DNA from 3 places in the Streptomyces sp. NPDC101490 genome. Region 1 is predicted to be linked to each of the others. Evidence: predicted binding sites of a transcription regulator. Region 1 holds the regulator's gene; each other region holds the start of a gene.
What was found. The regulator HrcA, encoded in region 1, represses chaperone genes, less so after heat shock. The targets are predictions, from matches to a motif close to TTNGCACTCNGNNNNNCNGAGTGCNAA.

Region 1 (3,273 bases):
GCCGTCATCGGGATGGTGACCGTGCAGTGCAGGTCGTCGCCGCGCCGCTGGAAGGTCTCGTGCGGGGTCTCGTGGATCTCGACGTACAGGTCTCCGGCGGGGCCGCCGCCGGGGCCGACCTCGCCCTCGCCCGCCAGCTGGATCCGGGTGCCGTTGTCGACACCGGCCGGGATCTTCACGGTGAGGGTGCGGCGGGAGCGGACCCGGCCGTCGCCCGCGCACTCGGGGCACGGGGTCGGGACGACGGTGCCGAAGCCCTGGCACTGCGGGCAGGGGCGGGAGGTCATGACCTGGCCCAGGAAGGACCGGGTGACCTGGGAGACCTCGCCACGGCCGCGGCACATGTCGCAGGTCTGCGCGGAGGTGCCCGGTGCGGCGCCCTCTCCGGAGCAGGTCGTGCAGACGACCGCCGTGTCGACCTGGAGGTCCTTGGTGGTGCCGAAGGCCGCCTCGCTGAGGTCGATCTCCAGGCGGATCATGGCGTCCTGGCCGCGCCGGGTCCGCGAGCGCGGGCCGCGCTGCGAGGCGGTGCCGAAGAAGGCGTCCATGATGTCGGAGAAGTTGCCGAAGCCACCGGCACCGAAGCCGCCCGCGCCGCCTCCGCCGGAGGCCGACAGCGGGTCGCCGCCCAGGTCGTAGACCTGCTTCTTCTGCGGGTCCGAGAGGACCTCGTAGGCGGCGTTGATCTCCTTGAATCGTTCCTGCGTCTTCGGATCGGGATTGACGTCCGGGTGCAGCTCGCGGGCGAGCCTCCGGAAAGCCTTCTTGATCTCGTCCTGGGACGCGTCGCGGCGCACGCCGAGCACGGCGTAGTAGTCCGTGGCCACTACGACTCCGCCAGGATCTGTCCGACGTAACGTGCCACTGCGCGTACCGCTCCCATCGTTCCGGGGTAGTCCATGCGGGTCGGTCCGACCACGCCGAGTTTGGCGACTGCCTCGCCGCCCGAACCGTAGCCGACCGAGACGACGGACGTGGAACTCAGTCCCTCGTGGGCGTTCTCATGCCCGATACGTACGGTCATGCCCGATTCCTTGGCCTCGCCGAGCAGCTTGAGGAGCACGACCTGCTCCTCAAGGGCTTCGAGCACCGGCCTGATCATCACAGGAAAGTCGTGTCCGAAGCGGGTGAGATTGGCGGTTCCGCCGATCATCAGCCGCTCCTCGTGCTCCTCGACCAGGGTTTCGAGGAGGGTCGCGAGCACGGTCGAGACCGTCGCCCGGTCCTCGGCCTCCTCGAACGACTCGGGGAGGTCCTGCACCAGCTGCGGCACGTCGGCGAACCGGCGGCCGACGACCCGGCTGTTGAGCCGGGCCCGCAGATCGGCGAGCGCGGTCTCCCCGAAGGGCGCGGGGCAGTCGACGACCCGCTGCTCGACCCTGCCGGTGTCGGTGATGAGCACCAGCATCAGACGGGCGGCGGCCAGCGAGAGCAGCTCCACGTGCCGCACGGTCGAACGGGTCAGTGAGGGGTACTGGACCACGGCGACCTGACGGGTCAGCTGGGCGAGCAGCCGGACCGTGCGGCTGACGACGTCGTCCAGGTCGACCGCGCCGTCGAGGAAGTTGTGGATGGCCCGGCGCTCGGGCGTCGACAGCGGCTTCACCCCGGCGAGCCGGTCGACGAAGAGCCGGTAGCCCTTGTCCGTGGGGATGCGGCCCGCGCTGGTGTGGGGCTGCGCGATGTAGCCCTCGTCCTCCAGGACGGCCATGTCGTTGCGGACGGTGGCGGGCGAGACGCCCAGCCTGTGGCGCTCCGTGAGCGCCTTGGACCCGACGGGCTCCTCCGTCCCGACGTAGTCCTGGACGATGGCCCGCAGCACCTCGAGCCTGCGTTCGCTGAGCATCGTGCACACCTCCAGCTGCCGTCGTCGTTCCGGTTGCTCCGCTTTTGGCACTCGACCGGTCCGAGTGCCAGAGATCCCCGGCCAGTGTACGGCGGCGGGCGTCGCTCCTGGCAAGGAGGCGGCGCCCCCACCGGTTAGCGTCGCCGCATGGACGTCGAATGGGAAGCGTACGGATGGGAGCGTCTCGCGGACGGGGTGGGCCGCAGACGGCTCCCCGGCTGGGACGCCACGACCGGTCTCGTGCTGGGAGAACGGGCGGTGCTCCTGTACGACACGGGGTCCTCGCTCGCCGAGGGGGCCGAGCTGAGGGCGCAGGTCGCGGCCCTCACCGGCGGCCGGGGAGTGACGCACATCGCACTGGGCCACCCCCATTTCGATCATGCGTTCGGCACGGCGGTGTTCGCGGGCGCCGAGGTCTTCGGAGCGGTCGGCACCGACGAACTGCTCCGCCGCCCCCGGGAGCGGGAGGCCCTGCTCGCGGACGCGGTGCGGCACGGACTCGACCCGGTGGCCGCGGCGGAGGCGGCGGACGTCCTGGTGGCCCCCCGGCACGTGGTCTGCGGCGAGTGGACGCTCGACCTGGGCGGCCGCCGGGTCCTGCTGGCCAACGTGGGCCCCGGGCACACCGGCCACGATCTGGCGCTCCTGGTGCCCGGCGAGCGGGAGGTGGTGTTCTGCGGCGACCTGGTCGAGGAGTCGGGCGAGCCGCAGGCGGGTCCGGACGCGGTCCCGGCGCGCTGGCCGGACGCGCTGGACCGGCTGCTCGCCCTCGGCGGCGAGGACGCGGTGTACGTGCCGGGGCACGGGGCGGTGGTGGACGCCCCGTTCGTGCGACGCCAGCGCGAAGAACTGGCACGGCGGTTCTCCGTGGCCTAACGTCGCCCGAATGCGCAGCTACAACCCGGATCTGACGCCCCCTTGGAAGAGGTCGGCCCCCGTCCCCGAGGTCCCGGCCGACCCGGACCTCGTCGTCGAGGAGGTCACCACCGGCTTCTGCGGGGCGGTGATCCGCTGCGAGGCGGGCACGGTGACCCTGGAGGACCGCTTCGGCAAGCACCGGGTGTTCCCGCTCGACCCGCGCGGCTTCCTGCTGGAGGGCCGGGTGGTGACCCTGGTCCGCCCGGTCTCCGCGGCCCCGGCACGCCCCGCGCGGACGGCCTCCGGCTCGGTCGCCGTGCCGGGGGCGCGGGCCCGGGTGGCGCGGGCGGGCCGGATCTACGTGGAGGGCCGTCACGACGCCGAGCTGGTGGAGCGGGTCTGGGGCGACGACCTGCGGATCGAGGGCGTGGTCGTGGAGTACCTGGAGGGCGTCGACGACCTGCCGGCGATCGTGGCGGAGTTCGGCCCGGCCCCGGACGCCCGGCTGGGCGTCCTGGTCGACCACCTGGTCCCGGGCTCGAAGGAGTCGAGGATCGCGGCCCGGGTGA
Region 2 (3,273 bases), on a different contig from region 1:
CGCGGCGATCGACGCGGCGTTCTGCAGCGCGGAGCGCGTCACCTTCGCCGGGTCGATGATGCCCTCGGCGATGAGGTCGACGTACTCGTTGGTCGCGGCGTTCAGACCGTGACCGACGGGCAGGTTGCGGACCTTCTCCGCCACGACGCCGCCTTCGAGACCGGCGTTGACCGCGATCTGCTTCAGCGGGGCGTCGAGCGCCTTGCGGACGATGTCGGCACCGGTGGCCTCGTCACCCGAGAGCTCCAGCTTGTCGAAGACGCCATCGGCCTGCACCAGGGCCACGCCGCCGCCGGCGACGATGCCCTCCTCGACGGCCGCCTTCGCGTTGCGAACGGCGTCCTCGATGCGGTGCTTGCGCTCCTTGAGCTCGACCTCGGTCGCGGCACCGGCCTTGATGACGGCCACGCCGCCGGCCAGCTTCGCCAGGCGCTCCTGGAGCTTCTCGCGGTCGTAGTCCGAGTCGCTGTTCTCGATCTCGGCGCGGATCTGGTTGACCCGACCGGCGACCTGGTCGCTGTCACCGGCACCGTCGACGATGGTGGTCTCGTCCTTGGTGATGACGACCTTGCGGGCGCGGCCCAGCAGGTCGAGGCCCGCGTTCTCCAGCTTGAGGCCGACCTCCTCGGAGATGACCGTGCCGCCGGTGAGGATGGCGATGTCGTTCAGCATCGCCTTGCGGCGGTCGCCGAAGCCCGGAGCCTTGACCGCGACGGACTTGAAGGTGCCGCGGATCTTGTTGACGACCAGGGTCGACAGGGCCTCGCCCTCGACGTCCTCGGCGATGATCAGCAGGGGCTTGCCCGACTGCATGACCTTCTCCAGGAGCGGGAGCAGGTCCTTCACGGAGGAGATCTTGGAGTTGACGATCAGGAGGTACGGGTCGTCGAGGGACGACTCCATGCGCTCCATGTCGGTGGCGAAGTACGCCGAGATGTAGCCCTTGTCGAAGCGCATGCCCTCGGTGAGTTCCAGCTCCAGACCGAAGGTCTGGGACTCCTCGACGGTGATGACGCCTTCCTTGCCGACCTTGTCCATCGCCTCGGCGATGAGCTCGCCGATCTGGGTGTCGGCGGCGGAGATGGAGGCCGTGGAAGCGATCTGCTCCTTGGTCTCGACATCCTTCGCCTGCTCCAGCAGGGCGCCCGAGACGGCCTCGACGGCCTTCTCGATACCGCGCTTGAGGGCCATCGGGTTGGCACCGGCGGCCACGTTGCGCAGGCCCTCGCGGACGAGCGCCTGGGCGAGGACGGTGGCGGTGGTCGTACCGTCGCCGGCGACGTCGTCCGTCTTCTTGGCGACTTCCTTGACCAGCTCGGCGCCGATCTTCTCGTACGGGTCCTCGAGCTCGATCTCCTTGGCGATGGAGACACCATCGTTGGTGATCGTGGGGGCGCCCCACTTCTTCTCGAGGACGACGTTGCGGCCCTTGGGGCCGAGGGTGACCTTGACGGCGTCAGCGAGCTGGTTCATGCCGCGCTCGAGACCGCGCCGGGCCTCCTCGTCGAACGCGATGATCTTGGCCATGTGAAGTGGTCCTCCCGGACATGGGGTGGATAACGCTCCAGGACCGCGCCGACGCCCGCGACGGACGGCCTCCGTGGTTCCGCGTGGTTCCTTGCCCCACCCGGACGGCGACCTCGTCTGCCCGATCCTCGTAAGCACTCTCACCTACCGAGTGCTAACGCCAATGATTAGCACTCGACCTAGGAGAGTGCAAGCGACTCTCGATGATCGGGACATGGGGGAAGAGGTGCGGAAGGGGCGCGGAAGGGGTGCGCGCGCGGCACCCGGAAGGGGCGCGCGGGTGAACCGGCCGACCCGGGGGAGGCGGCGCGGACCCGGGAGCGGGACGGACCCGGGGGAGGCGGGACGGACCGGCGCGGACCCGGGGAGGCGGCGCGGACCGGCGCGGACCCGGGGAGGCGGCGCGGACCGGCGCGGACCCGCGGGTGCCCGGGAACGCCCGAGGGGGCCGCATCCCTTGAAGGAATGCGGCCCCCTCGACGGCGTTGCGTCAGTGGCCGATCGCGCCGTGCTCAGACGGCGAGTTTGACCATGTCCGCCTGCGGACCCTTCTGGCCCTGCGAGATCTCGAACTCGACTCGCTGTCCTTCTTCGAGACTGCGGTAGCCATCCATCTGGATCGCGCTGTAGTGGACGAATACATCCGCACCACCGTCGACCGCGATGAAGCCGTAGCCCTTCTCCGCGTTGAACCACTTGACGGTGCCCTGAGCCATGCCTAACTCCCCTATTACTGGCCCTTGCGCGGGCCCGCACTTCACGGACCCGGGTCAGACCCTGCGCCGGAACGCGTCGACCGCGGCTGAATGTATCTGTCCAACTGCCCTCTGCAACAGGTCATTCGAGCGAGAATTCTGGGCGCGACTGAAAGCAGAATTAGGGATATTCCCCTGGCTTATGGGGCAACTCGGGCCCGGCAAAGCGCGCAGAAGGTACACAATGCGCACACACTTTGGCTGCTTCTTGTCGCGCAGGGACGCATTCTCATATGCGTCCGGCATGAGCAGCGGAGGGGGCTTCCCCAACTCTACCGCGCTCAACCATATAGAATTGCCCCTTCCGCTTATTGTCGCGGAAGGGGCAATTCGAGAGGGATGGGGATCAGCAGCCGCCCGCGACCGCCGGGATGATCGAGACGCCCGCGCCCGCCGGGGTGGCGGTCTCCAGGCCCTGCTCGAAGCGCACGTCGTCGTCGTTCACGTAGACGTTGACGAAGCGGCGCAGCTTGCCCTGGTCGTCCAGGACGCGGGCGGCGATGCCCGTGTGGTTCTTCTCCAGGTCCGCGATGACCTCGGCGAGAGTCCCGCCCTCGGCCTGGACCTCGGAGAGCCCGCCCGTGTAGGTGCGGAGGATGGTGGGGATGCGGACGTTCACAGCCATGTCTTCGTAGCCTTTCAGAGGGCCAGGCCGGCGTCGCGGAACGCGTCCAGGCTCGGGCGGATGGTGGTGGTGGCCTGGGAGGTGTCGGCCACCGCGTCCAGGGTCTTGAGCCCGTCACCGGTGTTGAGGACGACCGTGGTGAGGTTCGGGTCGATGAGCCCGTTCTCGACGAGCTTGCGCGTGACGCCGACGGTCACCCCGCCCGCGGTCTCGGCGAAGACGCCCTCGGTGCGGGCGAGGAGCCTGATCGCGTCCACCACCTGCTCGTCGTTCACGTCCTCCACGGCGCCGCCGGTGCGGCGGGCGATGTCGAGGACGTAGGGGCCGTCGGCCGGGTTGCCGATGGCGAGCGACTTGGCGATCGTG
Region 3 (3,273 bases), on a different contig from region 1:
GCCCGCCGTCAAGCCGAGGATCACCACCCGCAAGGGCTTCGAGACCGATGGCGAGGGACTCCCGCCGGTCTTCACCACCGTGCCCACCCAGCAGAAGGTCGTCTTCCTGACGATCGACGACGGCTCCGAGAAGGACCCGGAACTGCTGCGGATGATGAGCGACCTCCGCATCCCCTACAGCGCCTTCCTCAGCGACTACGTCGTCAGCGAGGACTACGGCTACTTCGGCCGGATGCAGAAGTCGCAGGAGGGCGGGGTCTCCCTGCACAACCACACCCTCAACCACCGCTACCTGCCCGGACTCTCGTACAGCGAGCAGAAGCGCGAGATCTGCGGGATGCAGGACGTCATCGAGAAGCGCTTCGGCAAGCGCCCGCCGCTCTTCCGGCCGCCGTACGGCAACTACAACGAGGACACCCTGCGCGCGGCCGCGACCTGCGGCGTCAAGGCGGTGCCGCTCTGGGCCGCCGAGGCCTTCCCCGACCACATGGAGTGGCGCGAGTGGGACCGGGACCTGCACTCCGGCGACATCGTGCTCACCCACTTCCGGGGCAAGGAGGACTGGAAGGGCACCATGCCGGACATGATCCGCCAGGTGATGAACGTGATCACGGCGAAGGGCTACGCCGTCGCCAAACTCGAGGACTACGTGTGACGCACCGCCGCCGCCACCGCCCTTCCGCGCGTGGCCGCCGCCCCGCGCGCGGACCCGAGCCCGGGAGCGGAGCCCTCTCCGGGACGCTCTCCGGGTCCGCGTCGGGGTCCGTCTCCGGGGCGGCTCCGGGGTCCCCCTCCGTGGCCGTCCCCGGCTCCCGGCCCCTCGCGCCCGTGCCCCCGTACGGTTCCGCTGCCCCCGCGTACGGTTTCGCCCTCCCCGCCCGGGGGACCGTCCCCGCCCGTCCGCCGGGCCGGGGCGGGGCCGCGCGGCCGCTCGCCGGGCTGCTCCTCGCCGCCGCACTCCTCGCGCTGACCGGCTGCGCCTCCACCGTGGACCCGATCGAACGCCTCGGCCGCAAGGCCGCCGAACGCATGGGCTCCCGGCACGCCCCCGCCGCCGGGGCCCGCGCGTCCACGGCCCCCGCACCGGCCGCCCCCGCGCAGGTGGCCCCCGCACCGGCCACCCCCGTATCGGCCGTTCCCGCACCGGCCACCCCCGCCGTTCCGTCCGCCGGAGCCGTCCGGTCCACGGGGGTCGCCGAGGTCCGCTGAAGCCCGGAACGGAACCGCCACGGGGTGAGTAATTGGCACTCCGCTTGACCGAGTGCTAATCGCGGTCATAGTCTCGGCTCTGGCACTCCCCACCGGAGAGTGCCAACAGAGCGACGGGCAGGTCCGGCACCCGCGACGACGGATCCACCTGGTCGCCACCTCAGACAGTTGACCCCGAGATCTCCGAAGGGGGAGGTCGGATCGTGACGACCACCAGCTCCAAGGTTGCCATCAAGCCGCTCGAGGACCGCATTGTGGTCCAGCCGCTCGACGCCGAGCAGACCACCGCCTCTGGCCTGGTCATTCCGGACACCGCCAAGGAGAAGCCCCAGGAGGGCGTCGTCCTGGCCGTGGGCCCGGGCCGTTTCGAGAACGGCGAGCGCCTGCCGCTCGACGTCAAGACCGGCGACATCGTGCTGTACAGCAAGTACGGCGGCACCGAGGTGAAGTACAACGGCGAGGAGTACCTCGTCCTCTCGGCTCGCGACGTGCTCGCGATCATCGAGAAGTAATTCACCCGAAGCAGATGCTTTGAGCTGCGCCCCGGGCCCTCACCGGGCACCGGGGCGCTGTTCGTTCCACACCAGTTTTCGAGAGGGCTGAACCGCTCCATGGCGAAGATCCTGAAGTTCGACGAGGACGCCCGTCGCGCCCTTGAGCGCGGCGTCAACAAGCTTGCCGACACGGTGAAGGTGACGATCGGCCCCCGTGGCCGCAACGTCGTCATCGACAAGAAGTTCGGCGCTCCCACCATCACCAACGACGGTGTCACGATCGCCCGTGAGGTCGAGATCGAGGACCCGTTCGAGAACCTCGGCGCCCAGCTGGTGAAGGAGGTGGCGACCAAGACCAACGACATCGCGGGTGACGGCACCACCACCGCCACCGTGCTCGCCCAGGCCCTGGTCCGCGAGGGTCTGCGCAACGTCGCCGCCGGTGCTTCCCCGGCCGCCCTGAAGAAGGGCATCGACGCCGCCGTCAAGGCCGTCTCCGACGAGCTGCTCGCGACCGCGCGCCCGATCGAGGACAAGTCCGACATCGCCGCCGTCGCCGCGCTCTCCGCGCAGGACCAGCAGGTCGGCGAGCTCATCGCCGAGGCCATGGACAAGGTCGGCAAGGACGGTGTCATCACCGTCGAGGAGTCCAACACCTTCGGCCTGGAGCTCGAGTTCACCGAGGGCATGGCCTTCGACAAGGGCTACCTGTCCCCGTACATGGTGACCGACCAGGAGCGTATGGAGGCCGTCCTCGACGACCCGTACATCCTGATCAACCAGGGCAAGATCTCCTCGATCCAGGACCTGCTGCCCATCCTGGAGAAGGTCATCCAGGCCGGCGCCAGCAAGCCGCTCCTGATCATCGCCGAGGACGTCGAGGGCGAGGCCCTGTCGACCCTGGTCGTGAACAAGATCCGTGGCACCTTCAACGCCGTGGCCGTCAAGGCCCCCGGCTTCGGCGACCGCCGCAAGGCGATGCTCGGCGACATGGCCACCCTCACCGGTGCCACCGTCATCGCCGAGGAGGTCGGCCTCAAGCTCGACCAGGCCGGTCTGGACGTGCTCGGCACCGCCCGCCGCGTCACCATCTCCAAGGACGACACCACCATCGTCGAGGGTGGCGGCAACTCCGAGGACGTGCGGGGCCGGGTCAACCAGATCAAGGCCGAGATCGAGTCCACGGACTCCGACTGGGACCGCGAGAAGCTCCAGGAGCGCCTCGCGAAGCTGGCCGGCGGCGTGTGCGTGATCAAGGTCGGCGCCGCCACCGAGGTGGAGCTGAAGGAGAAGAAGCACCGTCTCGAGGACGCCATCTCCGCGACCCGCGCTGCGGTCGAGGAGGGCATCGTCTCCGGTGGTGGCTCCGCGCTCGTCCACGCCGTGAAGGTCCTGGAGGGCAACCTCGACAAGACCGGCGACGAGGCCACGGGTGTCGCGGTCGTCCGCCGCGCCGCCGTCGAGCCGCTGCGCTGGATCGCCGAGAACGCCGGTCTCGAGGGTTACGTCATCACCTCGAAGGTCGCTGAGCTCGACAAGGGCCAGGGCTTCAACGCCGCCACCGGCGAGT

Region 2: groL (chaperonin GroEL) is a predicted target of HrcA. The motif match lies at 1,695-1,721, and genes of this name have one in related genera.
Region 3: groES (co-chaperone GroES) is a predicted target of HrcA. The motif match lies at 1,242-1,268, and genes of this name have one in related genera.

The regions. Positions count from the first base shown of each region.
Region 1 is NZ_JBIWNI010000021.1:42,297-45,569, forward strand. Features, by position in the region: gene dnaJ (molecular chaperone DnaJ) at 1-827, opposite strand, end outside; gene hrcA (heat-inducible transcriptional repressor HrcA) at 827-1,846, opposite strand; gene ACIRQY_RS28615 (MBL fold metallo-hydrolase) at 1,994-2,722, shown strand; gene ACIRQY_RS28620 (DUF3097 domain-containing protein) at 2,733-3,273, shown strand, end outside.
Region 2 is NZ_JBIWNI010000026.1:68,801-72,073, reverse strand. Features, by position in the region: gene groL (chaperonin GroEL) at 1-1,527, opposite strand, end outside; gene ACIRQY_RS31225 (cold-shock protein) at 2,040-2,243, opposite strand; gene ACIRQY_RS31220 (MoaD/ThiS family protein) at 2,629-2,907, opposite strand; gene thrC (threonine synthase) at 2,922-3,273, opposite strand, start outside.
Region 3 is NZ_JBIWNI010000002.1:428,258-431,530, reverse strand. Features, by position in the region: gene ACIRQY_RS05710 (polysaccharide deacetylase family protein) at 1-655, shown strand, start outside; gene ACIRQY_RS05705 (hypothetical protein) at 796-1,209, shown strand; gene groES (co-chaperone GroES) at 1,413-1,721, shown strand; gene groL (chaperonin GroEL) at 1,821-3,273, shown strand, end outside.